3 regions of the Arthrobacter sp. D1-29 genome follow, and region 3 is predicted to be linked to each of the others. Evidence: riboswitches for the same ligand, from Rfam matches in the RefSeq annotation. Region 3 holds a riboswitch; each other region holds the start of a gene.
The links. Region 3 has a riboswitch for thiamine pyrophosphate ahead of thiC (phosphomethylpyrimidine synthase ThiC). Riboswitches for the same ligand answer to the same signal wherever they lie in the genome.

Region 1: another riboswitch for thiamine pyrophosphate. It lies ahead of thiO (glycine oxidase ThiO); the one in region 3 lies ahead of thiC (phosphomethylpyrimidine synthase ThiC).
Region 2: another riboswitch for thiamine pyrophosphate. It lies ahead of M1E17_RS21805 (ECF transporter S component); the one in region 3 lies ahead of thiC (phosphomethylpyrimidine synthase ThiC).

Annotation. Positions count from the first base shown of each region.
Region 1 is NZ_CP096383.1:3,600,681-3,609,911, reverse strand. Features, by position in the region: gene M1E17_RS16210 (aminopeptidase P family protein) at 1-546, opposite strand, end outside; gene M1E17_RS16205 (PHP domain-containing protein) at 682-1,530, shown strand; gene M1E17_RS16200 (DNA-methyltransferase) at 1,596-2,468, opposite strand; gene M1E17_RS16195 (DEAD/DEAH box helicase) at 2,477-4,168, opposite strand; gene M1E17_RS16190 (RNB domain-containing ribonuclease) at 4,500-6,011, opposite strand; gene thiE (thiamine phosphate synthase) at 6,151-6,951, opposite strand; TPP riboswitch at 6,979-7,097, shown strand; gene thiO (glycine oxidase ThiO) at 7,089-8,423, shown strand; gene thiS (sulfur carrier protein ThiS) at 8,420-8,656, shown strand; gene M1E17_RS16170 (thiazole synthase) at 8,661-9,231, shown strand, end outside.
Region 2 is NZ_CP096383.1:4,773,076-4,782,306, reverse strand. Features, by position in the region: gene M1E17_RS21835 (GDSL-type esterase/lipase family protein) at 1-129, shown strand, start outside; gene M1E17_RS21830 (helix-turn-helix domain-containing protein) at 116-361, opposite strand; gene M1E17_RS21825 (DUF2975 domain-containing protein) at 361-855, opposite strand; gene M1E17_RS21820 (hypothetical protein) at 961-1,236, opposite strand; gene M1E17_RS21815 (hypothetical protein) at 1,348-1,623, opposite strand; gene M1E17_RS21810 (heme-degrading domain-containing protein) at 1,986-2,528, opposite strand; TPP riboswitch at 2,586-2,727, shown strand; gene M1E17_RS21805 (ECF transporter S component) at 2,795-3,445, shown strand; gene M1E17_RS21800 (ABC transporter ATP-binding protein) at 3,445-5,076, shown strand; gene M1E17_RS21795 (energy-coupling factor transporter transmembrane component T family protein) at 5,073-5,867, shown strand; gene M1E17_RS21790 (hypothetical protein) at 5,907-6,767, opposite strand; gene M1E17_RS21785 (UDP-N-acetylglucosamine 1-carboxyvinyltransferase) at 6,962-8,485, shown strand; gene M1E17_RS21780 (glutamate--cysteine ligase 2) at 8,673-9,231, shown strand, end outside.
Region 3 is NZ_CP096383.1:3,210,297-3,219,527, reverse strand. Features, by position in the region: gene ffh (signal recognition particle protein) at 1-68, shown strand, start outside; gene M1E17_RS14565 (alpha/beta hydrolase) at 197-931, shown strand; gene thiC (phosphomethylpyrimidine synthase ThiC) at 1,028-2,899, opposite strand; TPP riboswitch at 2,895-3,002, opposite strand; gene M1E17_RS14555 (GNAT family N-acetyltransferase) at 3,063-3,563, shown strand; gene M1E17_RS14550 (amidohydrolase family protein) at 3,567-4,649, shown strand; gene M1E17_RS14545 (VOC family protein) at 4,761-5,636, shown strand; gene M1E17_RS14540 (hypothetical protein) at 5,763-6,212, shown strand; gene rpsP (30S ribosomal protein S16) at 6,426-6,839, shown strand; gene M1E17_RS14530 (RNA-binding protein) at 6,841-7,083, shown strand; gene rimM (ribosome maturation factor RimM) at 7,261-7,806, shown strand; gene trmD (tRNA (guanosine(37)-N1)-methyltransferase TrmD) at 7,807-8,610, shown strand; gene rplS (50S ribosomal protein L19) at 8,866-9,225, shown strand.

The sequences.
Region 1 (9,231 bases), 390 kb from region 3:
GAGCTGATCGATGTGCGCGGTGGCCAGGCCCAGGCGGGCTTCGAACTCCGCAAGGGTGGGGCGGGCGCCAATCCAGAACTCGCCTGACCGCGAGTCGGCGTAGAAGCGTTCAGTGTCCCGCCCGGCCAACGGGCGGAAGTAGAGCGTGGCGCGGTGATGGCCGCCGTCGTCGCCCGTTCCTTCAGTTACCGGTTCCAGGATCAGGACGGCATCGGGCTCATGGTCCAGGCCCAGGCCGGTGAGGTGCGCGAAGCCGGAGTGCGGCCGGAAGCGGTAGTCACAGTCGTTGGAGCGCACTTTCAGCGGACCTGCGGGGATGACCAGGCGTTCGCCCTTGAACTGGTCCGAAATGGCCTTTCGCCGGTGGGCTGCTTGTCCGGCAACGTCGTCGCGTGCGGGAAGCTCTTCGCTGGAGGGCGCCCAGTTGCTGGCCATAAAGGCCTTGAAGGCGTCCGAACTTGGCCGCTGCGAGCGGTTGTTCACGCGCTCGTCGAGGGGCTGGGAAGGTGTGTTGTCGGCGTTTGGGGTGTTTTCGGCATCGTTCACGGCACCATCGTCTCACCAGCAGCGGGCTGGGACCAACGGAGGGGAACCAGCGGTGAACGTACGGGGGGCCACTTCAGTGGTTGAACCCGGCGGTGGACGCGGGGTGAACGCAGCACGTTGAACTAGGCTGGGCGAGTGAGGATTGACCTGCATACCCACTCCAATGTTTCTGACGGCACGGAAACGCCAGCCGATGTCATCGGCTCTGCTGCCCGCGCGGGCCTGGATGTGGTGGCACTGACGGACCACGATTCCACCGACGGCTGGGCGGAGGCCGCACGCGCCACTCTGGACACAGGAGTGGCCCTGGTGCCCGGCATGGAGGTCTCCTGCCGGACAGAGCAGGGCATCAGTGTGCACCTCCTGAGCTACCTTCATGATCCTGCCCACCCTGGCCTGCTGAAGGAGATCACCAAGGCCAAGGACGCCCGCCTCACCCGTGCCGAACGGATGGTCACCCTGCTGGCGGAGGACTACCCGCTGACATGGGACGATGTGATCCACCATGTGGCCCCGGGCGCCACCCTGGGACGCCCGCACATCGCCGACGCCCTGGTGGCTGCCGGTGTGGTGTCGGACCGGTCCGAGGCGTTCACCTCAATCCTGACCTCACACTCGCGCTACTTCGTCCAGCACTACGCGCCGGACCCGGCAGCCGCCGTCGAACTTGTCCGTGCCGCCGGCGGCGTCCCCGTTTTCGCCCATCCGGTGGCTTCGGCGCGTGGCCGGATTGTGGGGGAGCGGACCTACCGGGAAATGATCGACGCCGGGCTGGCGGGCCTGGAGATCGACCACCGCGACAACCCGGAGGAGGGCCGGGAGTTCCTTCGCGGGCTTGCGGCCAAGCATGGACTGCTGGTCACCGGATCCTCGGATTACCACGGGACCGGCAAGCCGAACCTGCTGGGTGAGAACCTCACTGCTCCCGAAGTGCTTGCCCGGATCGAGGAGCTGGCCACCGGCACCGTCGTCGTCCGCCCCTAAGCTCCGCCGCCCATCTGACTGGCAGTAGACGCTCCGAAAACGCGTTTTGAGGACGTAAGTGCGAGCTAGTTGGGCGGGAAGGACGTGAGGGTCGCGTGCGTGCCAAGCCGCTTGGCCATCACGTCGATGGCGGGCTGGTTCTGGTCCACGCACACGAACTTCCGGTCCAGCTTCGCGGCGACGGCACCCAGGGTTCCTGAACCGGCAAAGAAGTCCAGGCACCAGTCGCCCGGGCGGCTGGAGGCGGCCACGACACGCCGGATGAGCCCCTCGGGCTTCTGCGTGGGGTAGCCGGTTTTTTCCTTGCCGGTGGGGGAGACGATGGTGTGCCACCACACGTCGGTGGGCAGCTTCCCGAGCTCACGTTTGGCGGGAGTGACAAGCCCCGGTGCCATGTACGGTTCGCGGTCCACTTCGGCACTGTCGAAGTGGTACTTCACCGGATTTTTGACGTACACAAGGATGTTGTCGTGCTTGGTGGGCCAGCGGAATTTGGCCCGGGCGCCGTAGTCGTAGGCCCAGATGATCTCGTTCAGGAAGCACTCACGGCCGAAGATGGCATCAAGCATCACCTTGGCGTAGTGGACTTCCCGGTAATCAAGGTGCAGGTACAGCGTTCCGTCGTCGGCCAGCAGCCGCCACGCCTCGACGAGCCGGGGTTCCAGGAAGGACCAGTAATCGCTGAAGGCGTCGTCGTACCGGTGCAGGGCGCCCTTGATGGTGTCGTAGGAGCGTCCCTTGAAGCCCACACGGTCTCCGGCGCCGTCGGCGTTGGCCACCATCCTGGTTTCCTGGCGCCGCTGGACCCGGCCGGTGTTGAACGGCGGGTCCACATAAATGAGTGTGAAGGCGCCGTCCGGCAGCGAGGGGAGGAAATCCGCGTTATCCGCGTGAACCACCAGGTTGCTGCCGTCCGGCGCCCAGACAATGTCAGTCATTGAGGCGGTTAGGCCTCGGTGCTGCCCGGCTGGGCGGCGGTGTCGCCACCGGCAACCACTTCGCCGTTGCGGCGGCGGGTGCGGGTCCGGCTGCGGCGCGTCCGGGACTGGTCTCCATCAGCCGGAGCGGAAGCCGCCGGTTCAGCGGCGGGACCCGTGCCGGCTGTCGCCGCATCTGACGTACGACGGCGGCGCTCACCTGAGCGGCCGGCTGTTTCAGTCCCGCTGCGGCGGCTGGATGACCGTGTGCGGTCGCGGCTGCTGTCCTTCGCGCTGTCCCGGGCAGAGTCCCGTCCACTGCTGCTGCGGGAGTTCTTCTTGCCGGTTTCGCCGAGGTCCTCGAGGACTTCGGCGTCAACCCCGGCCAGCGTGCGCTTGTTGCGGGGAAGCCGGCCCTTGGTGCCTTCCGGGATGTCCAGATCCTCAAACAGGTGCGGCGAGGAGGAGTAGGTTTCCACCGGCTCCGGCACGCTCAGGCCCAGGGCCTTGTTGATCAGGCCCCAGCGGGGCATGTCGTCCCAGTCCACAAAGGTGACAGCGGTGCCCTTGTTTCCGGCACGGCCGGTCCGGCCGACGCGGTGTAGGTAGATCTTTTCGTCTTCGACACACTGGTAGTTGATGACGTGGGTGACGTCGTCCACGTCGATGCCGCGGGCAGCAACATCAGTGGCCACCAGAACATCCACCTTGTTGTTACGGAAGGCGCGGAGGGCCTGCTCGCGGGCGCCCTGGCCCAGGTCCCCGTGGATGGCGGCGGCGGCGAAGCCACGGTCCACGAGTTCCTCGGCAACCTTGGCGGCCGTCCGTTTGGTCTTGGTGAAGATGATGGTCCGGCCGCGGCCGCGTGCCTGCAGGATGCGCGCAACCACCTCGATCTTGTCCATGCTGTGGGCACGGTAGATGAGCTGGCGGATGTCACGCTTGGTGAGGCCCTCGTCGTCGGGATCGGCGGCGCGGATGTGCGTGGGCTGCGTCATGTAGCGGCGTGCCATGGCGATGACCGGGCCCGGCATGGTGGCCGAAAAGAGCAGCGTCTGGCGGACCGGCGGGGTGCCCGCGATAAGGGTTTCCACGTCCGGGAGGAACCCAAGGTCCAGCATTTCATCGGCCTCGTCAAGAATGACGATTTTCACGTTCTTCAGGCTGAGGTGCTTTTGCTTGTAAAGGTCGATGAGCCGGCCGGGAGTTCCCACCACGATCTCAACGCCCTTCTGGAGGGCTTCCACCTGGGGCTCGTAAGCGCGGCCGCCGTAGATGGTGGTGATGCGGGCATTGCGCTTGCGCGAGGCATTCTGCAGGTCATTGGCTACCTGGACGGCCAGCTCACGGGTGGGCACGATGACCAGGGCCTGCGGCGCGCCGGGTACGGCGAGCTTGTCGAATCCGGCGTCGTCCGGTCCCACCACGCGCTGCAGCGCGGGGATGCCGAAGCCCAGCGTTTTGCCGGTGCCTGTCTTGGCCTGGCCGATGATGTCGTGGCCTGAGAGGGCAACCGGAAGTGTCATGGCCTGGATGGGGAACGGATGCGTGATCCCGGCATCGGCCAGGGACTCGACGATGTCCGCCCGGACGTTGTAGTCCGCGAAGGATTTCTCCTCGATTTCGTGCGGCTTCTCATCGGAGATGATGGTTTCTTCCGGCTCAAGGATCTCAAGGCCGGAATCGTCGATCAGAAGCTGGTGGGTATGCAATTCACTCACGGGGGAGTTTCCTTATTCATTTGGGCGTTGGCGCCGACTGCTCAACGGGCCGGCCAACAAGGCCGATCCGGAGCACGCTCAGCGCGCAAGCAAATCCAGTGGAAGCCGATCGCGGGCTATCTAAATGCTGGCACTGGTGACCAACGGGTGTATCTCAAGATCGCGTAGGGGCGGGCTTGTTGAATTCAAAATCAAACGAAATCAACGACCGGGCATCCATATCTACTTCTTCAGTCTAGCCGTACGGAACTCGAATGCTGGCCTTGGCACCCATCGTGGCGTTCACACCACGCACAAAGCGGGGATGCTGGGAGGCTTGGCGGTAATAGTTTTACCCCACCAGTTCGAAGTGGACTTCCCTGCTGGCAATGTCCGAGGAGATCAGCCGGACCCTGACTTTTGTGCCCGATTCGAGGTCGCCGCCGCACCGGGCCGTCACAGCGGGTTCTGCGATCTGGATGATCCCGGAGGCGCCGTTCCCGTTCTTTCCGTTGCCGTTGCGGCCGTTACCGTTGCCGGCGGAGTCGTTGCCGTTGCGGTCGTTGCCGTTGCGGGGCTTGGATCCGGAGATCACAATGGCATCGAATTCCTGGCCGACGTGGTTGACCAGCAGGGCGGCCTCCACCGTGTCCAACGCCATGCGCTCCATCCGCGAAGCCAACTGGTCGGACCCCGCCATGATGACCGGCAGGGACGGCAGTGCCTCCCGTGCCCAGTCCGGCACAGGCCTTCCGTTGCTCAGGGCTTCGCAGATCACCAGGACAAAGCGGTCGATCAGCCGCCGCAGCGGAGCGGTGGTGTGGGCATACGCCGCTCCGATGGCGGCCTGGATGGCGTCTTCCGGAACGTTGCCGTCGAACGCCGTATAGCTGGCGCCGCGGAAGAGCATGCCCGCAGAATGCAGGATTGCAAGCTGTCGCGGCTCCATAGGGTCCAGGGTGCGGAGGAATTCGCCGTAGGTGATTTCTCCATCCCAGGGCCTTCCCAACGCTTCCGTCTGGAGTTTGAAATGGTTCAGGGAGCGCTCATCCGGGGCCGCCATGGTGCGCAGGATGCCCACCTTCCCTTCGAGCATCAGAGCGGCGGCGGCCATTCCTGTCATGAGGGAAATCTGGGCGTTCCAATCCTCCACGGGAAGCTGCGGCGCAGCGGCAATCCGGTAGCCGCCGTCGGGCAACTGCACGATTTCCTGCTCCGGCATGTTCAGGCTCGCTCCGCCGCGCATGCGCTCCAACTCAACCCGCTTGAGACCCACTTCCTTGAGGAGCCGCAGGACGGGGGAGGCCGTTCCGGCGTCGATCTCCGCCTGGGCGCCTTTGTAGCTGAGCTTGGCGCGGCTGCGCATCCGGGCCCGGCGCAAACCCACCGAAACCACGTTAGCCGCGTCATCGAGCTCGAAGTCCCACACGAAGGCCGCACACAGTTGGCCCGCGAGGAGGCTGCCGGCCTGTTCGCTGATGATCTCCGGGTGCAGCGGAATCCGGCCGTCCGGGGCGTAGAACGTTTGCCCCCGACGGCGGGTTTCGGCATCCAGGGGTCCGCCCGGGATCACAAAGGCAGGGACATCGGCAATCGCATACAGGACCCGGTAGCCATCGCCGGCGCGCTCGATGAACAGTGCCTGGTCAAGGTCCGTGGACGACTCCGGGTCAACGGTCAGGAACTCAACGTCGGTCAGGTCAACTGCCGGCAGCTCCAGTGCCGCCACTGCCGCCTCCGCGTCCCGCACAGCTTCCTCGGGGTAGGGCCCAGGCAATTCCAGCTCGGTCCGCAGCGCGCTCAGGGCCTCCGCGAGGGCGTTTGTCAGCTCGTGGACGTTGGGAGCCAGGCGATGATGTGACACGAAATTCAGGTTAGCCCGATTTTGGCCTGGAGTGCACGCAGCGGGCCCTCAACGCGCCCGCATCGTTGTGGAGGAGTAGCCAGCCGGCGGGCATGGCGCTGACGCTCCGCCAGCCAAGCCGGCAGGGTTGAAGCAGGGCTCAGGACGCCCCGGCCTGCAATGCCTGAATCATGGCGGCCGCAGCCTCAGCGGGGTCCGGGGCCTCGGTGATGGCCCGGACCACCACCACCCTGCTGGCGCCAGCTTCGACTACCTGCTCAATGTTGCCCAGGTCAATGCCGCCGATGGCGAACCACGGGACTGCCTGGGCGCCGGGGACCGAGCCTGCTTCGCTGACGGCGCGCGCTGCATAGGACACAAGGTCCAGGCCGACGGCGGCCCTGCCGGGTTTGGTGGGAGTGGCCCAGACGGGTCCAACGCAGAAATAATCAAGCCCGGCCGCAAGGGCGCCTTCGGTGCCTGCCCGCGGGACTGCCTTGTTCGCGGCGGTCCCAGCGCTGATGGCGGCGTCGATCTGCCCGGTGCTGTGGGTGGACAGGCCTATGACCCGGTCCCCGAGGAGCAGGCGTGCGGATGCCAGCGGGAGGTCCTTCTGGCCGACATGGAAAACGGGGGCTTCGGAGAGCAGGGCGACGTCGGCACGGTCGTTGACTGCCCACAGCCGGCCGTGGCGCCGGGCCGCCGCTTTCAGTACTTCCAGGAGTTCCAGTTCCTCCGCCGCCTCGATGGACTTGTCGCGAAGCTGGATGATGTCCACGCCGCCGGAAAAGGCCGCATCCACAAAGTCGCCGAAATCGCCCTTCTCCCGGCGTGCGTCCGTGCACAGGTACAGCCGCGCGCTGCTGAAGCTGCCGGTGATGTCTGCGGCGGGTGCGGTGTCTGGTGCGGTGGAGATGGGGCTGCTGTTGGAGGCCGTGCTGTTGGAAAGGGCGGTATTCATGGAAACCAGCGTAGTTCCTCTAAACTGGCCTGGTACTGCGGGAGCCCGCGGCAGCTGTCATAAAGCGCCGGGCTGAGAGGGCGTCAGAGCCGACCGCTTGACCTGATCCGGCTAATACCGGCGTAGGGAAGGAAACCATGATCCCCCCATCCCGGAATGCGCGGGGCCCCGCCCCGACTGCAGCCGCGGCTGTTTTGCGTGCAGATGTTGCAGTGATCGGTGGCGGAGTCATAGGCCACGGCATCGCGTGGGAAGCGAGGCGCTCCGGCCGGTCCGTGGTGGTCATCGACGATGCCCCCGGTGCGGGGGCCAGCTGGGCGGCCGCAGGCATGCTGGCGCCTGTAAGCGAACTGCACTACCAGGAGGAGGACCTCCTGGAGCTGATGCTTGAGTCGTCAGCTCTGTGGCCCGCCTTTGCGGCCGACCTCGCCCGGCTGGCGGCACTGGATCCGGGCTACCTGCCGACGCCGACCATCGCCGTCGGGGCGGATGCGGCGGACCGCCGGGCCCTGATGGACCTCCGGACGGTCCAGCAGGCCAGCGGACTGCAGGTGGAACCGCTCACCATCCGGGAGGCGCGGACCCGGGAGGCCTTCCTTAGTCCGGCCATCTCCTGCGCACTGGACATCCCCGCCGACCACCAGGTCGATCCGCGGAAGCTCCTGGCGTGCCTGCGGCTTGCCCTGGCTAAACACCAGCCAGGTTCCGGAACCGCCGTCGAAGGTGCCGGCGAAGGGTTCGCCGTCGCCCAAAGGGCCACATCGCTCCTCTGGGAGGACGGCAAGGTCAGCGGCGTGCTGCTGACAGACGGCGGCAAGGTGCTGGCCGGCGAAACCGTGGTGGCGAACGGGCTGCAGGCAGCGTCCCTGTCTGGCCTGCCGCACGGCCTGCGCCTGCCTCTTCGGCCGGTGTACGGAGACATCCTCAGGCTTGCCGTCCCCCCGCATGTCCGGCCGCTGGTTACATCCACCATCCGCGGACTGGTACGGGGAGTGCCCGTGTACATCGTCCCGCGCCAGGATGGAACAGTGGTGATCGGGGCAACCCAGCGCGAGGATTCCCTGTCCGATGCCGGGGATGGCGCTGTGTCCGCCGGCGGCGTGTACCAGCTGCTGCGTGATGCCCAGGTCCTGGTCCCGGCGGTGGCAGAGCTGGAGCTTGTGGAAATAACAGCGAGGGCGCGCCCGGCGACACCGGACAATGCTCCGCTGCTGGGCCGGGTCAACGTTCCGGGAAGCGCAGAACACGTTGCCGGGCTGATCATCGCCACCGGCTTCTTCCGTCACGGCGTACTCCTCGCCCCCGCCGCTGCCGTGATCTGCCGGAACCTGATGGACGGCACGCCGGATCCGCGCTGGCTGCCCTTCAGCCCGGCCAGGTTTTCCGCGCTCGTTTCCGTTGCCGCGCCTGTTCATGCGGATGCCGCGATCGGCCCAGAAGCTGCCATCGACCCAGAAAAGGAATCAGTATGAACATCACCCTCAATGGTTTGCATCACGCCGTGTCCGACGGCGCATCCATAACCACCCTTGTCAGCCAAATCACCGGCCGGCCGCTGGCAGCTGACGGCCAGGCGACTGACGGCAAGAAGCTCGGCGTGGCCGTGGCACACAATTCCGAAGTAGTACCCCGAAGCCAGTGGTACGTCACGGCGCTCGCCGACGGTGACGACGTGGAACTGGTCACAGCAGTCCAGGGAGGCTGACACCATGACCGAAACCAGCAGCATCAGCACGCTAAACGAGCCAGGGCAGGCGGACAGACTGATCATCGACGGCGTCGCGCTGGGATCCCGCCTCATCATGGGAACCGGCGGCGCGCCCAGCCTGGACGGGCTTGGCGCCGCCCTGCTGGCGTCCGGGACCGAGCTGACTACCGTCGCGATGCGCCGCTATTCACCTGCCGAGTCGGGATCGCTGTTCCAGCTGCTGGTGGACCACGGCATCCGTGTCCTGCCCAACACGGCTGGCTGCTTCACTGCGCGCGATGCAGTCATGACCGCCGAACTGGCCCGCGAGGCCCTGGAGACGGACTGGGTCAAGCTGGAAGTCATTGCCGACGAACAGACCCTCCTCCCTGATGCCGTTGAACTGGTGGACGCCACGGAGCAGCTCGTCAGCCGGGGGTTTAAAGTGTTCGCGTACACCAACGACGACCCCGTGCTGGCACTGCGCCTCGAGAACCTGGGAGCTACAGCCGTTATGCCGCTGGGAGCGCCGATCGGCACCGGCCTGGGGATCCTGAATCCGCACAACATCGAGCTGATTGTTTCCCGCGCGT
Region 2 (9,231 bases), 1.6 Mb from region 3:
AACGAGGATGGCGACTACGCGAACCCTATCGAACCCTCCTCCCAGGGAGGGGCCAAGATCGCCCGGGCGGTTGCCGCCGTCGCGGGTCTTCAGGGTTACTCCGTTGAATCCAGGGTCATTGCCCGCTGACAAGCTGGTCTGCCGGCTGCCGCTGGTCATCGGGCTCCCAGCGGAGCAGGTCTCCGGGCTGGCAGGAGAGAACCTCGCACAGTGCCTCCAGAGTTGTAAAGCGCACTGCCTTGGCCCGGCCGTTCTTGAGCACCGCTAAGTTGGCGGGCGTGATCCCAACCCGTTCCGCCAGCACACCAACGGACATTTTGCGTTTAGCGAGCATCACATCAATATCCACGATGATGGGCATCAGATGACCTCGTCCAGCTCTGTCCGCAGGTGCTGTGCCTCCACGTCCCGGGCCACCGCCTGGGCGAGCAGAGTGCGGAGCACCAGGACGATGAGGGCCGCGCCCGCAATCAGCAGGGAGGCCCCGCAGATCAGCAGAACGATGCCCGGCGCCGCGTCCCCCGGGGCGAGAAGGACGGCAATCCCGAACACCAGGACGGATGCCGCCGCGACGGCTCCAAAAATGATGTCGACGTAGCGGAAAGCACCATGGGAGAACACTGTCCCCCGCCGCACCATGGTCAGCAGGCGCCACACGCAAACAAGGGTGACCTGGACGGTCATGATGCCCAGCACCACAATGGCGAGGAGTGGAATCCGAACGCCGACCAAATCCGCTCCGGCCTCCTCCAGGTCAACGGCCAGCAGCGGCACCATCCTTACCTGCACGAACAGCGAGCCGGCGAGCGCCACGGCGAGGACAATGCGCAGCACGAGGATGGTCAGTTTTCCCATCGGGATCTCCTTCAATATCGAGTAACAATGAAAGTCTATCGATATTCGGTAGATCACGCACCCTTTTGTAATCACGCTTTCGCTATTCGCGACCGAGAGCTGCGCCTACTTCCGGCCTAACGCTTCCAGCGCCCTGAACAAGGCCGGAGGCCGGGTTTCCAGAAGCTCAACGGGGCGGGCCCCTGCGAGGGCGGGCGAAGGGGAGACCATCCATAGGGTGAAGTGATTGTGGGGAATCTTCAAGGCCATGGCTCGCTGAAAAAGGTCCAGGACAGTGGGGTGGACAAGGCCGCCGGCGAGGAACTGGAATCCCGGGCAGTAAGTGCCCTCCCCAATGAAAACGCGGACCAGCTGCTGCATCACGGGTTCGGGATCCTCCATGAGCTCAGAGAGCCTGCGCTGGACCTGGTCCAGGGAAGGCAGGGTGAATTCCGTTCTGATCGCGGCCCACGTCTGGTCGCTAATTGGCGGCCAGCCGGATCTCACCGGGGCCTAACAGCTCTCGGCTATGGACTCCAGGAACCACTGCCTGGAAAGGTGTTCGCGGCGCAGGGTGAAAATGCGGACGGCAGAGCTTGATCCGAGACACACTTGGGCACGCCAGTACTCGACCTTTTCGGGGCTATCGCTGCCACCAAACCACTGCGTGGGCGTGCCTGCCACCGGCCAGACATCGCCTTGGTACCGCACGGCCAGGGGCTTGCCTGCAAGGTTGAACCTGACATCAACGGCGATGTCCACGGCTGTTTCATCAGCTGTAACTGTCACGGCTTATGCACTCTCCCAATTCCCGTTTGCTCAGGATCCCATAGAGGAATCCTAGAACATATATTCGTATTACGTTCCAATGCGTCCTGCCCGTGGCCTGCGGTTTTACGTCGTTGACAGGTGTTCGCGATCCTATGGAGAGTATGGAGGAGGGGTCTGACAAAGGCCGCCTCGATCCTGGGGGCGCGGCTTGATGCCACGCCCTTCAGGACGCAGCCCCGTATGTGCCTGCCGCCAGGCTGTTGGCACGGACACTGAAGGGGGATTCATGCGTCGCCGTATGACGTTCGTTGTTGGTGCTGCCATCTTCGTTGGAGTGGCGCCGGCATGAATGATATTAGGAATCCGGAAGTGCCCCGAAGCTACCTCGCCTGCATCGACGCCAGGATTTCCCGCAGCGCCTCGACCACCAGGTCGTGGTCCTGCTGCTGGGGCAACCCGGACACTGTGACCGTGGCTACCGCGCCCACACCCGCCACGTACAGCGGGAAGGAGCCGCCGTGCGGGGCGTACCGGGACTCGTCGAACCAGCCCTCGTCCTCCACCCGGCCGCCGCCCCGCCGTCCGCGGAGCCCCACCAGCAGGGACGGCATCTCATAGCGGGCGGCCGTGCGCTGCTTCGCCCGGATCCAATGTTCGTTATCAGGTGTGGCCCCGTCCAGGGCCACGTGGAAAAGGACCTGCTCACCCTTGGTGATATCGATGGCAATGGGCAACCGACGGCCTTTGCCCAGTTCCACCAGGAGCAGTCCGAGGTTGAGGGCATCGTCCTTGGTGAAATGCGGGAACTGCAGCTCGCTGATCTCTGCCTCGATCCGGGCAATCAAGGCTTCAAGCGACCCTTCCGGCTGGCTCACGGCAGAGTCCGGATCAAACGTCGTCACAGGGGAGGGTTCGGCAGTCATGGCCCACAATCTACCCCTCTCGCGGTGTAAACTGGACCACGCCCACAAGGGCAGATTTATTTACGACAGGGGAGCGCCGCCGTCGGGCATCACTGGCTTTGCCAGGGAACCGCAGGTGGGCGCTGAGAGTGCGGACAGCCGCAGACCCTCGAACCTGATCCGGTTAGTACCGGCGCAAGGGAGTCGAGTTCTCGAAGTGTCCGGCAGGGCGGCCGATGCCGCGCGCCGGGGTGCACTTTCCCCTCCTGTTCCTCAGGAGGACCATTATGACAACTGCAACAATCAAGAAGACCGGCAACTCCTGGCGTGTGGTGGACATCGTGGTGGCCGCCCTCATCGCCATCGCCGGCGGCGTGATCTTCTGGGCCTGGTCCCAGGGCGCCGGAATCGTCTCCGCCCCCATGAACGCCGTCTACCCGCCGCTGACCGGCCTGATCGCCGGCGGCTGGATGATCCCGGCGGTACTGGGCATGCTGATAATCCGCAAGCCGGGCGCTGCCATCTTCTGCGAAACCGTGGCCGCCACGGGCGAGCTCATCATGGGATCGCAGTACGGCGCCACCGTGCTGATCTCCGGACTCCTGCAGGGCCTGGGCGCCGAACTGGTGTTCTTCCTGCTGGTCTACGGCAATTTCAAGTTCAAGTCGTTCCTGCACCAGAAGTTCAACCTCATCGCTGCGCTGCTGGCCGGTGCCGCTGCCGGGCTCTTCTGCGGCCTCAACGACTCCTTTATGCCGTGGGGCTGGAACATCGCCTATGAGGCCGGTGACAAGCTGGCCTACATCCTGTTCTGCACTCTCTCCGGTGCCATCATCGCCGGCGCCCTGTCCTGGATCGCCACCCGCGGCCTGGCCAAGACCGGCGTCCTCAGCTCCTTCGCTTCCCGCAAGGCCGCTTCGGAGCGCGTCTTCAACTGATGACACCTCCCGACGCCGGCGCTTCTGCTGCGCGGCCCGCTTCAGTTTCCGCCCGGGGCTGGGGCTGGCGGCATGCCGGCCGCTCCACACCCGCCGTCCGGGGACTCGATCTGGAGATCGGCCCGGGCGAGCGGGTGCTGCTCCTGGGCCCCTCAGGAGCGGGGAAATCCACACTCCTGCACGCCCTTGCCGGTGTGCTGGGGGATGAAGAGGACGACGCCGACGAAACCGGTTCGCTGCTCATTGACGGTTCGGCTCCGCGGGAGCGGCGAGGCCGGGCCGGGCTTATGCAGCAGGATCCGGAAACGCAGGTGGTGCTCTCGCGGCTTGGTGACGACGTCGCCTTTGGTGCCGAGAACCTGGCAGTGCCCCGGGAAGAGATCTGGCGGCGGGTCAATGAAGCACTTGAGGACGTGGGGCTCCGCAGCGCCGGCTCCAGGCAGAATTCAGGCGGACAGGGTTCTGCCGGACAGAGTGCTGCCGGACAGGCTGCCGCCGGACAGGGTGCCGGCGGGCTGCCGCTGGACCACCCGACGTCGGCCCTGTCCGGCGGGCAGAAGCAGCGCCTCGCGCTGGCCGGCATTCTGGCCATGCGGCCAGGGCTGATCCTGCTGGATGAACCGACGGCTAACCTGGATCCTAACGGGGTGCTGGAGGTCCGCGACGCCGTGGGCCGCTGCCTGGATAAGACCGGCGCCACACTGGTGGTGGTGGAGCACCGCGTCTCCGTCTGGAAAGACCTGGTGGACAGGATTGTGGTGCTGCAGCCGGGCTCTGACTCGGCGTCTGCAGTCCTGCTTGACGGCCCTCCGGACCAGGTGCTTGCAGATGCCCGGGACATGCTGGCCGGCGCCGGCGTCTGGGTGCCGGGCTACGTCCCTGCCACCCGGGCCCGCAGTTCGCCGGGTTCGGGCGGACTTCTGCTGGCCGCCGAGGAACTGGCAGTGTCCCGCGAACGGCCCCGCCGCCGCGGCTTCACGACCATTGCGCCTGTGCCGGTGCAGGAGGGGATTTCCGCGCAGGTCCGCGAGGGGCGCGCGCTGACGGTGACCGGCCCCAACGGCTCCGGGAAATCCACCTTCGCGCTCACACTCGCGGGGCTGTTGGCGCCGGTCCGCGGAAAAGTTTCGGCAACCGTGGACCTGAGCCGCGGCGCGGGTATCGATCCTTTCCGATGGAAGGCCAACCAGCTGATTTCCCGGGTGGGCACCGTGTTCCAGGAGCCCGAGCACCAGTTCGTCACCGGGCGCGTCCTTGACGAGTTGATGTTTGGTCCCCGCCATCTGGGACACGGCGAGGAGCGCGTCGACGACCTGATCCAACGGCTGCGCCTGACCCACCTCGTCGAGGCCAACCCTTACACCCTTTCCGGCGGTGAAAAGCGGCGCCTCTCCGTGGCCACGGTGCTGGCAGCCCACCCCAAGGTCCTGGTGCTGGACGAGCCAACCTTCGGCCAGGACGCCAACACCTGGGCTGAGCTGGCCTCCTTCCTTTCCGAGCTGCTGGACGCGGGAACGGCGGTTGTCTCCGTGACCCATGACCAGGAGTTCAGCGCGGTCCTGGGCGGCACTGAATTGCAGCTTGGCCCCGCCTCCCAAGGAGACGCCCGGCTGGAAGCGGGTGCCGCATGAGGACAGCCCTGAACCTCCGCGGCAACCACGCTCTCCTGACCCGTGCCAATCCGCTGGCGAAATTCGCGGCCGTGTTCCTGATTACCCTCGTGCTGGCACTGTCCATCGACTGGGTGTCTGCCACCACGGCGCTGGTGGCGGAGCTTGCGCTCTTTCCACTTGCCGGCCTCACGCTGCGTATCCTGTGGCAGCGGGCCTGGCCCCTGATTCTCGCCGCGGCCGTTGGCGGCTGGAGCACATCGATCATGGCAGCTGACAGCGGTGCCGTACTGCTCGACGTCGGGATTTGGTCCATCAGCGAGGGTTCCCTGCAGCTGGGGATCGGATTTATGCTGCGCGGCCTGGCCATTGCGCTGCCGGCCATCCTGCTGATGACCTGCACAGACCCGACGGACCTCGCTGATGCGCTGGCGCAGAAGGCGAAGCTGCCGCACCGTTTCGTCCTGGGCACGCTTGCCGCCATGCGCCTCGTGGGGCTCATGGCGGAGGAATGGCAGACCATTGGCATGGCCCGGCGTGCGCGCGGAGTCGGCTCGCAGGGAAGTCCCCTCGAAAGGCTGCGCGCCACATTGGGCCAGAGTTTTGGCCTGCTGGTGCAGGCAATCCGGCGCGCTTCCCGGCTGGCGGTCACCATGGAAGCCCGCGGTTTTGGCGGTGCCCAGCGGACCTGGGCCCGCGAATCCACCTACTCCCTGCTGGATGTCTGGGTGCTGCTGGGCGGACTTCTCATTGCCGCGGGCGCTGTGCTGGCGGCGGCGGCATTCGGGACCTGGAGCTTCGTCTGGCGCTAGCCTGGACTAACGGGGCCGCAACCGAATGGCAGGCCTGCCTCAGCTGCAGGAATAGTTGTAGTCGTAGCCGCCGTACACGAATTGGGCCAGGGTGACTTTGCCGCCGGCCGTAAGCGGGGGCCGGGAGCAATTGGCCTTTGCTCCGCGTTCCGTGCTGGCTCCGGCCAGCCAGCTGGGCAGGGAGTACAGGCTGCTGGAGCTGCTGACTGGACCAACAATCTGGTTCCACTGCACGTTGCTGGAGTAGATCCCCACCTCCGCGCCAATGCTGCGGAAGAAATCTGTCATTCCCTCCAGGACGGCCCGGTTGGCAGCCCGGTTGGTGGACCAGCTGTTTTCGGTTTCCACGTCCAGCCACCACCGGTAGGACGCAGGATCATCGATGCCGCGGATGTACGCGTCGTCATAGGCCTTGGCGTAACCGTACATATAGGAGCAGGCCTCGGAAACCTTCCCACTCTCGCATGCGCCGTAGGGGTTCCGGACAGCCGAACCCTCAGGATAGTCGTTGTTGAACGGCCACCAGGAGCCCGCAAGCGCCGGATTGGCGGTGTTCACGTAGAGGGCCACGGCGGGCTGGTCCGGATGCCACGACGACGTCCTGGCCCATTCGAGCTGTTCGGCCAGGCATGGGTTGGTGGTGTTCGCCCGTCCATTGTTGACGCCGACGATCGCGAACGCCTGCCCCTTGGGAAGGGGTCTGTTGCATTGGGGCCACGACACGTCATTGCCCAAGGACTGCTGGACGCCCTCTCCCGGCGAAGGGGCTGCGCCGGCCGGTGGGGCCAAGGCCAGCAGTACGGCGGCCGGCAGGCAGAGGACCAAGCCCAGCGATAACAGCAATGACAGCAGCAACCGCACGTGCGTTGGAGCGCGTACTGCGTTTGTGCTTCTATGCATGGCTGACACCCACCTCCGGACCTGTGAGCCCGTAGGTTTTAGTGTGCTCCGCAGACTTGGGAGGGGTCAAGGGCTGGCTCAATGGTGAGGCGATTATCGCACCAGCCGGGTATATCCAGCGTTTTGTATCACGGATTGTACTCTCAACGTTGCGAATATCTGGCGAAATAGCTCATTTATGATATATTTTGGTCATGACTCAGGAAACTGCTGACCACGTCGCCGCCACCCTTCGCGATGCCCGCAACGAGAAAGGCTGGACCCAAGGCCAGCTGGCCGCAGAGCTTGGGACCAGCCAAAGTGCCATCGCGCGAATGGAACAGGGGAAGCAGAACCTCAGCCTCAAAATGATCCAGCGCCTCGAAGCTATCTTCGGCCGCAGCATCGTCAACATTGGAAAACCCCAGATGACCCACTTGAGGGTTGAGGGCGGCCAAACCCTCTCGGGGGCAGTTGACGTCAACAGTAGCAAGAACGCCGGTGTGGCCCTTCTCTGCGCAAGCCTGATCAACCGCGGCACCACCGTCCTGCGCCGGCTGGCCCGGATCGAGGAAGTGAACCGCATCGTTGAAGTGCTTAGCAGTATTGGCGTTGAATGCACCTGGCTCAACGACACGGACCTCCGGCTCCGCCGCCCGGCCGTACTGGATCTGGCTGACATGGACGTGGAGGCGGCGCGCCGCACCCGGAGCGTGATCATGCTCCTTGGGCCGCTCCTGGATGAAACGTCTGAATACCGGCTTCCCTACGCCGGTGGCTGTGACCTGGGCACCCGGACCGTGGAGCCCCACATGCAGGCCCTTCGTCAGTTCGGGCTCTCGGTGGAAGCAACCTCGGGCTTCTATGCAGTCAAGGCACCGGCCGCGGACGAGCTCTCCCGTTCCTTTGTGCTGACGGAGCGCGGCGACACCGTCACGGAAAACGCCATCATGGCCGCTGCCCACCGGCGTGGCACCACTGTCATCCGTAACGCCAGCCCCAACTACATGGTGCAGGACCTTTGCTTCTACCTGCAGATGCTGGGAGTGGAGATCGACGGCGTGGGGACCACAACGTTGAGGATCACCGGCCAGGAGCACGTTGACGTCGACATCGAATACTTTCCGTCAGAGGACCCGATCGAGGCCATGAGCCTCATCACCGCCGGCATTGTGACCAACTCGGAGGTGACCATCTGCCGCGTTCCCATCGAGTTCATGGAAATCGAACTGGCCATGCTGGAGCAGATGGGCCAGCAGCTGGAGATATCCGGGGAATACATGGCCCGCAACGGCCGCACCCGTCTGGTGGATGTCACCACCAAACCCTCCGAACTCCATGCGCCCGAGGATAAGATCCACCCGATGCCCTTTCCGGGCCTGAACATCGACAACCTGCCGTTCTTCGCGGTGATCGCGGCCAACGCCCATGGCCAGACCCTGATCCACGACTGGGTGTATGAGAACCGTGCCATTTACCTTACCGAACTCAACCGGCTCGGCGCCCAGGTGCAGCTTTTGGACCCGCACCGGATCTACGTCACCGGTCCCACCAGGTGGCGCGCCGCCGAGGTGGGCTGCCCGCCCGCGCTCCGCCCGGCAGCCTGCCTGCTGCTGGCCATGCTTGCGGCACGCGGCGTTTCCGAGCTGCGCAACATTTACGTGATTGAGCGCGGCTACGAGGACCTCGCCGAAAGGCTCAACACCATCGGCGCAAAGGTTGAGTACTTCCAGGACTGAGCCCCCTCGATGGCGCGAGCGGGCATTTAAGCCCCCCTTGGATGGCGCGAGCGGACACTTAAGGCCCGGACGGCGGGCGCGAGCGGACACTTGAGCACCTCTCGCAGGGCCTCAAGTGTTCGTTCGCGTTTCGTCATGATGCCTGTGTCCCCGCTCCAACTCCGGCGGGTTGCAGCAGAATATAGACATGCGCACATTCGGCGTCGAGGAAGAACTCCTGATCGTTGATCCGGAGACGGGGGAACCCCTTGCACTCGCCGACGCCCTGCTCTCGGGGCGGCGGCTTGCGGCAGATGATTCCCCGCAGGATCCGCATGCCTTGGAAACCGAAGACAAGACCGCCTTCCACGACGACGACATGGGTTTGAGTGCCGAGCTGAAGCTTGAGCAGATCGAGACCCAGACCCGGCCGTGCCTGGAATATGGGGAGTTGCTGCGGCAGATACGTGCCGGCCGCCTGCTGGCCGACCAGGCGGCCCGAAAGAACGGGGCCAGGGTGGCAGCCCTGGCCACATCGCCGCTTGCCTCCACTACCCACACCACTCCGGATCCGCGGTATGCCCGGATGCTGGAGCGTTTTGGCCTGACCGCTCAGGAACAGCTGACCTGCGGATTCCACGTCCACACCTTCATCGAGTCCCCGGAGGAAGGCGTGGCCGTGCTGGACAGGATCCGCGACAAGCTGGCGGTACTCACTGCGCTGAGTGCAAACTCGCCCTTCTGGAACGGCATGCCCACCGGGTTCG
Region 3 (9,231 bases):
AGTCCGGGGACTTCGATCCGTCCCAGCTCAACCTGCCCAAGGGCTTCGACAAGTTCCTCGGCAAGTAACCGAAGCCTCCACTAGGCACCCCAACTGGGTCGCAGTTAACGCTCCGAAACGCGCGTTTCGGAGCGTTAACTGCCAGCCACTTGGGTGGTGCCACCGGGATGTCGGAGCCGTGGATTAGGGTTGGGTCATGTTCAAGCAGAGGGTAGTGTTCGTCCACGGCGCCGGAAGCTTCGGCGCGGCGGCATGGCCCCGCCAGCACGGCATGGCACTGACCTATGACGCCCTGTTCCTCCGCCGGCACGGATTCGATCCCGTGGCCGAACCTGTTGAATCGTCCTTCACAGCCGATGCCGCCATTGTCCTGCGCTCCCTGGCTGATGACGGCCGGGGCGCTGCCGGCGGCCACGTTGTGGCGCATGCCCAGGGCGCCATTTCAGCCATGCTGGCCGCCGTCGAACGCCCGGACCTGGTGTTATCGCTGACCCTCGTGGAGCCCGCCTGCCTGTCCCTCACCGCCGAACTGCCCGCCACTGCGGCACACCGCGAACTGATGCAGCCGCTCTTTGATGTCCGCCACCAGCTTGGGGATGAGGACTTCCAGCGGGAGTTCGTCCGGCGGGTGTACGCGGCGGATCTGCAGGAGCCTGCCACCGTGGAGGAAAAACGGTCGGCGCGCCGGCTCCGGCTGCAGGCCCCGGCCTGGGAAGCTCCGCTGCAGATTGTTCCCGGTGTTCCCACGCTGGTCCTGACCGGCGGCTGGGAACCCCTCTACGAAGAAATCGCCAGGTACCTCAGGGAGACCGGCGCCCTGCACCGCCATGCCGCGGGCGGGCACCGGCCACAGGATTCCGCCGAGGGTGACCACTGCATCCGTTCGTTCATTGCCGAGGCGAGCCGGCGCCTGCAGCCCCGGGCGTCTTAATAGGCGTTTCCCAGCCTTGGCCTGCCTGCCCAAGGATCTCCCGCAGGTCCCGTCCGGCAGGCCCCCAAATGCCTGCCGGACGGAGCTTGAAGCCCGCTAGTGGCGGGCGCTTTCGGGGAGCCGCAGCTCAGGCAGGTACACCTTGCCTCCGGCGGCGAGGAGCTCCTGGCTCTTTTCCCGCATTCCGGCAGCAATCGCGGCCTCCGCCTGCGGGGTGTCCGGGGAGTCGCCGGAAGCATAGTCACTGCTGCCGTATTCATCCCGAATGTCCTGGCTGATCCTCATGGAACAGAACTTGGGGCCGCACATGGAGCAGAAGTGTGCCGTTTTGGCCGGTTCAGCCGGCAGGGTCTCGTCATGGAAAGCCTCCGCCGTGACGGGGTCCAGCGACAGTGCAAACTGATCACGCCAACGGAACTCGAACCTGGCTTTGGACAGGGCATCGTCCCGTTCGTGGGCGCCGGGGTGCCCTTTGGCGAGGTCTGCCGCGTGGGCGGCGATCTTGTAGGTGATCACGCCGGTCTTGACGTCGTCCTTGTTCGGCAGTCCCAGGTGCTCCTTGGGTGTGACGTAGCAGAGCATTGCCGTTCCGTAGCGGGCAATTTCCGTGGCCCCGATGGCTGAGGTGATGTGGTCATAGCCCGGGGCAACGTCAGTGACCAAGGGGCCAAGGGTATAGAACGGCGCACCGTTGCAGAGTTCCTGCTGGCGTTCCACGTTCTCGCGGACCAGGTGGAACGGCACGTGGCCGGGGCCCTCCACCATCACCTGCACATCGAACTCCCAGGCCCGCTGGGTCAGCTCCGCCAGGGTGTCCAGTTCGGCAAACTGCGCCGCGTCGTTGGCGTCCGCCGTCGCTCCCGGCCGCAGGCCGTCGCCCAGGGAGAACGCGACGTCGTACTTCGCGAAAATCTCACAGAGCTCGTCAAAGTGGGTGTAGAGGAAGTTCTCCTGATGGTGTGCCAGGCACCAGCCCGCCATGATGGCACCGCCGCGGGACACAATCCCTGTCACGCGGTTGGCGGTCAGGGGAACGTACCGCAGCAGAACCCCGGCGTGGATGGTCATGTAGTCCACCCCCTGTTCGCACTGCTCGATGACGGTGTCGCGGAAGATCTCCCACGTCAGTGCATTCGCTTCACCGTTGACCTTCTCCAGCGCCTGGTAAATCGGCACCGTGCCGATCGGAACCGGAGAGTTGCGGATGATCCATTCACGGGTGGTGTGGATGTCATCCCCGGTGGACAGGTCCATCACGGTGTCTGCGCCCCACTGGGTGGCCCATTGCAGCTTGTCCACCTCCTCAGCGATGGAACTGGTGACAGCGGAATTGCCGATGTTGGCGTTGATTTTCACCAGGAAGGCCTTGCCGATGATCATCGGCTCGGACTCCGGATGGTTGATGTTGTTCGGGATAATCGCGCGTCCGGCCGCAACCTCGCTGCGCACCAGCTCCACATCGCAGTTCTCGCGGAGGGCGATGAACCGCATCTCCGGAGTGATGGTGCCCTGTTTTGCATAATGCATCTGGGTCACCGTCCGGCCGGCGACGGCGCGGCGGGGCTCGGGCTGCGCTCCCTTCCACTCCGCTGAAGCTGCTCCGCGGCGGACGGCTGAACGGCCGTCGTCGAGCAGGTTCCGCTCCCGGCCGCTGTACGGCTCGGTGTCGCCCCGTTCGCTGATCCAGGGGGAGCGGAACGGCGCCAGGCCAACCACCGGATCGCTGCCCGGGCCGGCGGTCCGGTAGATCCTGAACGGACTGTTCGCCTGGCCGTTAGGGGAGGGCTCCAAGGCAATCTCCGTCACGGGAACCTGGATTCCCGAGGCTTCGTCCTTGATGAAAGCCAGCGAATGCGACTTCAGCGACTGCGTGTCAGCGTGCCGGGATTGGTCTCCCTCTTTCGTGCCGGTTTTGGGGCCGGCCGTTTCGTTTTGGGCAGGGGGCAGCAGTTTTTCTTGCGTATTCACGGGAATACTCACTTCCTTCGCCGGCATTACCCGGACAGGTTCAACGGTCGCAGGCTGCGTCAGCCCGATCTCAGCCCTTGCAAGGGCACCCGTGTGGTCAAGATGAAGCTACCACAGCCTGCGCCGGAGGACGTTGTTACAGGGCCGGTGCTAGCCTGACGGCGTGACTGACTCGAATGAGGCACACCGGATCAGGCCTGCGGAGCCAGATGATCTGGGTTGCTTGCCACAGCTGGAAGCCGCGGCCGATGCACAGCTTCAGGACGCGCTGGGCGGAGTTCTGCTTCCGGCGCCGCAGCCAACCCCGGCCGTTGTTTCGCTGTTTGTCCTAGTAGCGGGACGTCCGCCGGTTGGATTTGCCCGCATCGATATGGTGGATGGCCTGGCTCATCTCGAGCAGCTTTCGGTCCACCCGGCGGCTGGCAGGCGGGGCCTCGGCAGGGCATTGCTTGAAGCCGCCGCGGCTGAAGCACGGCGCCGGGGGTTCACGGCGATGACGCTGTGTACCTTCACTGACGTTCCCTTCAATGCCCCGTTCTACGCCAAGTGCGGCTTCATCGAATATCCTGCTCCAGGGCCCGGCCTTGCCGCTCTCCGGGCCCACGAAAAGCGACTCGGGCTTGACGCCCTGGGTCCGCGGCTCACCATGAGGAGGGAACTCTAGGCCATGGCCGGAGTCATTGAATTCAGTGGAACCGTTCTCACCGGACCGCACCAGGAACGCCACGGATTGTGGTCGGTGGATGGCAGGCTGACCTTCCACCGTCCCCAGAGAGTTCCGGACACGGTCCGGCCAGGCTGGGTGCTTCCAGGGTTTGTGGACGCGCACTGCCATATCGGCTTGGGCGGGGGCGGTGCCGTGGCGGACGAAGTTGCCGAAGAACAGGCCCGCACCGACCGCGACGCCGGGACACTCCTGCTGAGGGATGCCGGCACCGTCAGTGATACGCGCTGGCTGCAGGGAAAGCCCGGCATGCCCAGGATTGTCCGGGCGGGCCGCCACATCGCACGGACAGGCCGCTATCTGCGGAACTTCGCCGTCGAAGTGGAGCCAGAAGGGCTTGCAGAGGCGGTCCGCAAGCAGGCCCGTGCCGGCGATGGCTGGGTCAAGCTGGTGGCGGACTGGATCGACCGTGGTGCAGGTGACCTGGCGGCGTCGTTCCCTCCCGCCGTCGTCAAACTTGCCGTTCAGGCGGCGCACGAGGAGGGCGCCCGGGTGACAGCACACTGCTTCGCGGAAGAGACCCTGGACCACCTGCTGGATGCAGGGATCGACTGCATCGAGCATGCCACCGGGCTCCTGCCAAGGCACCTCCCCAGGTTGGTTGAACAGGGCGTCCCCATCGTGCCGACGCTCATCAACATCGCCACCTTCCCGGGGATCGCTGACCAGGCTGAAGCAAAGTTTCCGCAGTATTCCGCCCACATGCGGGCCCTCTGGGAGCGAAGGGCAGAACGGGTCCTTGAAGCGTTCGAGGCCGGGGTCCGGATTTATGCGGGCACGGACGCCGGAAGCGTCATCAGGCACGGACGGATCGCGGACGAGATCCTGGCGCTCCATGCAGCGGGACTTCCCATGGCTTCCGCCCTCGACGCCGCCTGCTGGAGTGCCCGGACCTGGCTGGGGGCGAACGGTATTTCGGAGGGCGCGCCTGCGGACGTTGTGCTCTGCCGGGAGGATCCGCGGACCATGCCGGAAACTGTTGCCAGGCTCCAGAATGTGGTGCTGGGCGGGCATCTTATCCGCTGAACTTATCTGCTGACCAAAAGCTGGCTTCCATGGGAATAAATTGAAGCTTCAAGTAATTGGAATAGGTAAGAGGCCTCGACCCGCGATGGCCAAAGGACCCGGGAGCGTTCAATGACTGCAGAAGCCGCCAGCCAGGATCTTCTTCCTGCCAGCCTCACCATGGGCACCGTGATGCTCAAAGTGGGCGACATGAAACTCATGACCGACTACTACCAGCGTGCCCTCGGGCTTGAGGTGGTGGCCGAACAGGACGGCGGCCTTTACCTGGGCCGGCTCGGCAAGCCGCTGGTGCACCTCGCCCCCGCACCAGGCTTGAATCTTCCGGGCAGGGGAGAGGCCGGCCTGTTCCACACAGCGCTGCTCTTCGATGACCAGCCTTCGCTCGCTGCCACCGTGGCCACGGTGGCGCAGTATGACCCCCGGTCCTTCACCGGCAGCGCCGACCACCTGGTCAGTGAGGCCTTCTACTTCAACGACCCCGAAGGCAACGGCATCGAGCTTTACTGGGACCGCCCGCGTGAGCGGTGGTCCTGGAACGGCAAGGACGTGGTGATGGACAGCCTCGCCCTGCCGCCGCAGCGGTACCTGCAGGAGCACCTGACCCAGGAGTCAGTGGACAGCCAGCTGGGCGCCGCGGCGGGCGTGGGCCATGTCCACCTCCAGGTGGGGGACGTCCAGACGGCCCACAACTTCTACGTTGGTACCCTCGGATTTGAAAAGACCGCGGGCTGGCACGGCCAGGCACTGTTTGTCTCCGCCGGCCGCTACCACCATCACATGGCCATGAACGTGTGGAACAGCCGTGGCGCCGGTCCCCGGCGGGACACGCTGGGCCTGGGCGAAGTGCTGATCGAAGTCCCCGCAGGTGACGACGTCGGCGCCCTCGCCGACCGTCTCAAGGTTGCCGGAGTCGCCGCCCACCACACGGGCGCGGAGCTGCGCTTTGAGGACCCGTGGCGCAACAGGATCCGCGTCGGCGTCCGCTGAGCTACTGCGCTGGGTCGGTGCAGCTGTCCGGGCACGGCTGTGGGTTAAGCTGAATCCGAACGGCCGGGGCGGTGCTGAAGCGCCGCCTTCCCGGGCCGTACCGTCGACGGAATGAGGGCGATTCCCATGGGCTTTACCGAACTGTTTGTGGCAACCCACGACGCCGCGCTTAAGCGCGCGCGCGACCTGGACGAGCGGGGCGCCTCCACGGGTTCGCCCTCCGGGCAGGGCCTGCGGATTCCCGACATCAGCGATTTCGAAATCGAACAGCTGGGCGATCTCGCCGGAGCCGCCGTGCATGCCGGAGGGGCGGACTACGAACTGGCCATGGTGGACGTAGCCAGTGACTCGCTGCTGGGGGTTCCGCCGGCGATGGTACGGGCGCTCGCGGATCTGCTTAGTTACGAGACCGAAGGCGAGGGCAACGTCCTGGACGACGTCGCCGAAAAATGGGCGGCCCAGGACGACATGCCGTTCGGGGCCGACGACGCCCGCAAGTACGTTCAGCAGCTTGCCGAGCTGGCCAGCGGAATCGACGACACGGACCGCACCGGACTGTACGTCTGGTCCTCCTGAGACTCCGGCCCGGCCCCGCCCGGGTTCCCTCGCCGGCAGGCCCACGTGTCAAGTCGAAATCCTTCCGCTGATCTGGCACAATAGACAGGTACTCGATCTGCGTGGCCCCTCTCTCCGCGTCCGGATCCTGTCCTTCGAACCCTCAAGTATGGCCCGCCCCACGGGTGCAGAACGCAGGTTCACCCCCTTTCTGAAACAGGAGTGACCACAAAAGTGGCCGTAAAGATTCGCCTTAAGCGCTTTGGCAAAATGCGCGCACCGTACTACCGCATCGTCGTCATGGACGCACGCTCCAAGCGTGATGGACGTGCCATCGAAGAAATCGGCAAGTACCACCCCACCGAAGAGCCCTCATACATCGAGGTCGACACGGACCGTGCCCAGTACTGGCTCGGCGTCGGCGCACAGCCGTCCGAGCAGGTTGCCGCGATCCTCAAGATCACCGGTGACTGGCAGAAGTTCAAGGGCCTGCCGGGCCAGGAGGGCACCTTGAAGACCAAGGTCGCCAAGCCTGCCTTCGTTACCCCTGAAAAGGGTTCTGTGATCATCCCGGAAGCCATCACCAAGAAGGCTAAGAAGGACGAAGCCCCGGCCGAGGCCGAAGCAGAGACCACCGAGGCTGAGTAGATTGCTGGCAGAAGCGCTCGAACACCTGGTCCGCGGAATCGTTGATTCCCCGGAGGACGTCAAGGTCAGCTCGAAGAACAACCGCCGCGGGGACACCCTCGAGGTACGCGTTCATCAGGATGACCTCGGACGGGTGATCGGCCGCCAGGGCCGCACGGCACGCGCATTGCGCACCGTCGTGGCGGCATTGGCAGGCGGCGAACCGGTCAGGGTCGACGTCGTCGATACCGACCGCCGCCGCTAGCGCGCCCGCAACACCAGTTTTGCTCCGGCCCCTCCACCAGTAGACGGTGGAGGGGCCGGAGTGCTTTCACAGCAAAAGCGGTGCCTTCAAGGCAAGCAGGACTCTGACGATCTAACGAACACGATAAAACGCGGACACCAGCGCCGCACATTCAGTAAACGGGAAAAAGAGGAACAGATGCAGCTTCAGGTGGCACGAATCGGCAAACCCCACGGCATCCGTGGGGAAGTGACGGTCCAGGTCTTGACTGACGCCCCGGCTGACCGGTTCGTGCCGGGAACCGAGTTCGTCGTGGAGCCCGCCTCCGTGGGCACGCTCACGGTGGAGAGCGCGCGCTGGAACAAGGACATCCTGCTGCTGGCATTCGACGGGATCGAAACCCGGAACCAGGCGGAAACCCTCCGCGGCGCCAAGCTCTTCATCGAGACCGAAGAATTGGACGAGGACGACGACGAAGGCTGGTACGAGCATGAACTTGTCGGACTGGAAGCGCGTGTAGGCTCCCGCGTGGTGGGAAAGGTCTCCGGCCTGCACACCATGCCCGTGCAGGATCTTCTGGTGGTCGAAACACCCGACGGCAAGGAGGTCCTCATCCCGTTTGTTGAGCAGATTGTCCCCGAGGTCAACGTCACCGAAGGATTCGTCCTGGTGACTCCGCCGGAAGGGCTCTTCGACGTCAACGCCGAGGACACCGAAGGCCGCGCGCCGGGGGAAAACGGCTAGATGCGCATCGACGTCGTCAGCATTTTTCCGGAGTATCTGGCGCCCCTGGAACTGTCCCTTATCGGAAAGGCCCGGCAGGACGGCCTGCTGGACCTTCATGTCCATGACCTGCGGAACTTCACCACGGACAAGCACCGGTCGGTGGATGACACGCCCTACGGCGGCGGCGCCGGCATGGTGATGAAGGCAGAACCGTGGGCCCAGGCGCTGGCATCGGTGGCGGAAGCACGGCCGGCAGAGGGAGTGGGCAAGCCTGTCCTTATCGTGCCGTCCCCGGCCGGGGAACGTTTTACCCAGGCGCTGGCCCACGAGCTCGCGGGGGAGGACCAGTTGATCTTCGCCTGCGGCCGTTACGAAGGGATTGACGAGCGGGTTATCGAGTGGGCCGAGGAGCATTTTACAGTCCGGCCCATGAGCCTCGGTGACTACGTCCTGAACGGCGGCGAGGTCGCGGTGCTGGCCATGGTCGAAGCCATCGGCAGGCTGCTGCCGGGCGTTGTCGGCAACCCCGACTCCCTGGTGGAGGAATCCCATTCTGATGGTCTCCTCGAATACCCCGTGTACACGAAGCCGGCCAGCTGGCGCGAACGGGACGTTCCGGCCATCCTGCTGAGCGGCAATCACGGCAAAATCGCCCAATGGCGCCGCCACGAACAATACCGTCGGACGGCGGAACGCCGCCCGGACCTCCTGGAGACGTTCGACGCCGGAAAGCTGCCCCGCGCAGACCGGATATTTCTCGCTGAGCTGGGTTACGACGTCGTGGACGGACGCCTCCGTCCCCGCCCTGGCTCCGGCAGTTAACCACCCGCCTGACGCGGTGGTGAAGCGGTTGGCTGTTGGGCTCCGGATGTGGCAAAATTAGTCCTTGTGTCTACTGGGTCCGCACCTGCCACAGGGGGAGCGCGGCCAACAGCTAAGGCAACCCGGTGCCGTCAATCATTGACGGGACCGGACCCACAAAATTTTCGACGGCAATTTCCGGTGCATTCTGTGCACCCGGGCTTGGCCGCCGTGACCCAAAGTGAATGACCTGTGGCGTTCACCAGGAGTAGCACTATGCATATTCTCGATTCCGTAGACTCAGCCTCGCTGCGCACCGATGTTCCTGAGTTCCGCGCGGGCGACACCCTCAAGGTCCACGTGAACATCATCGAAGGCAAGAACTCCCGTGTCCAGGTTTTCCAGGGCTTCGTCCTGGGCCGCCAGGGTGACGGCATCCGCGAGACCTTCACGGTCCGCAAGGTCTCCTTCGGCGTCGGTGTGGAGCGTACCTTCCCGGTTCACTCCCCGATCATCGACAAGATCGAAGTAGTCACCAAGGGTGACGTCCGCCGCGCCAAGCTCTACTACATGCGTGCACTGCGCGGTAAGGCTGCCAAGATCAAGGAAAAGCGGGACTTCAGCACCGCCAAGTAGGTCTTT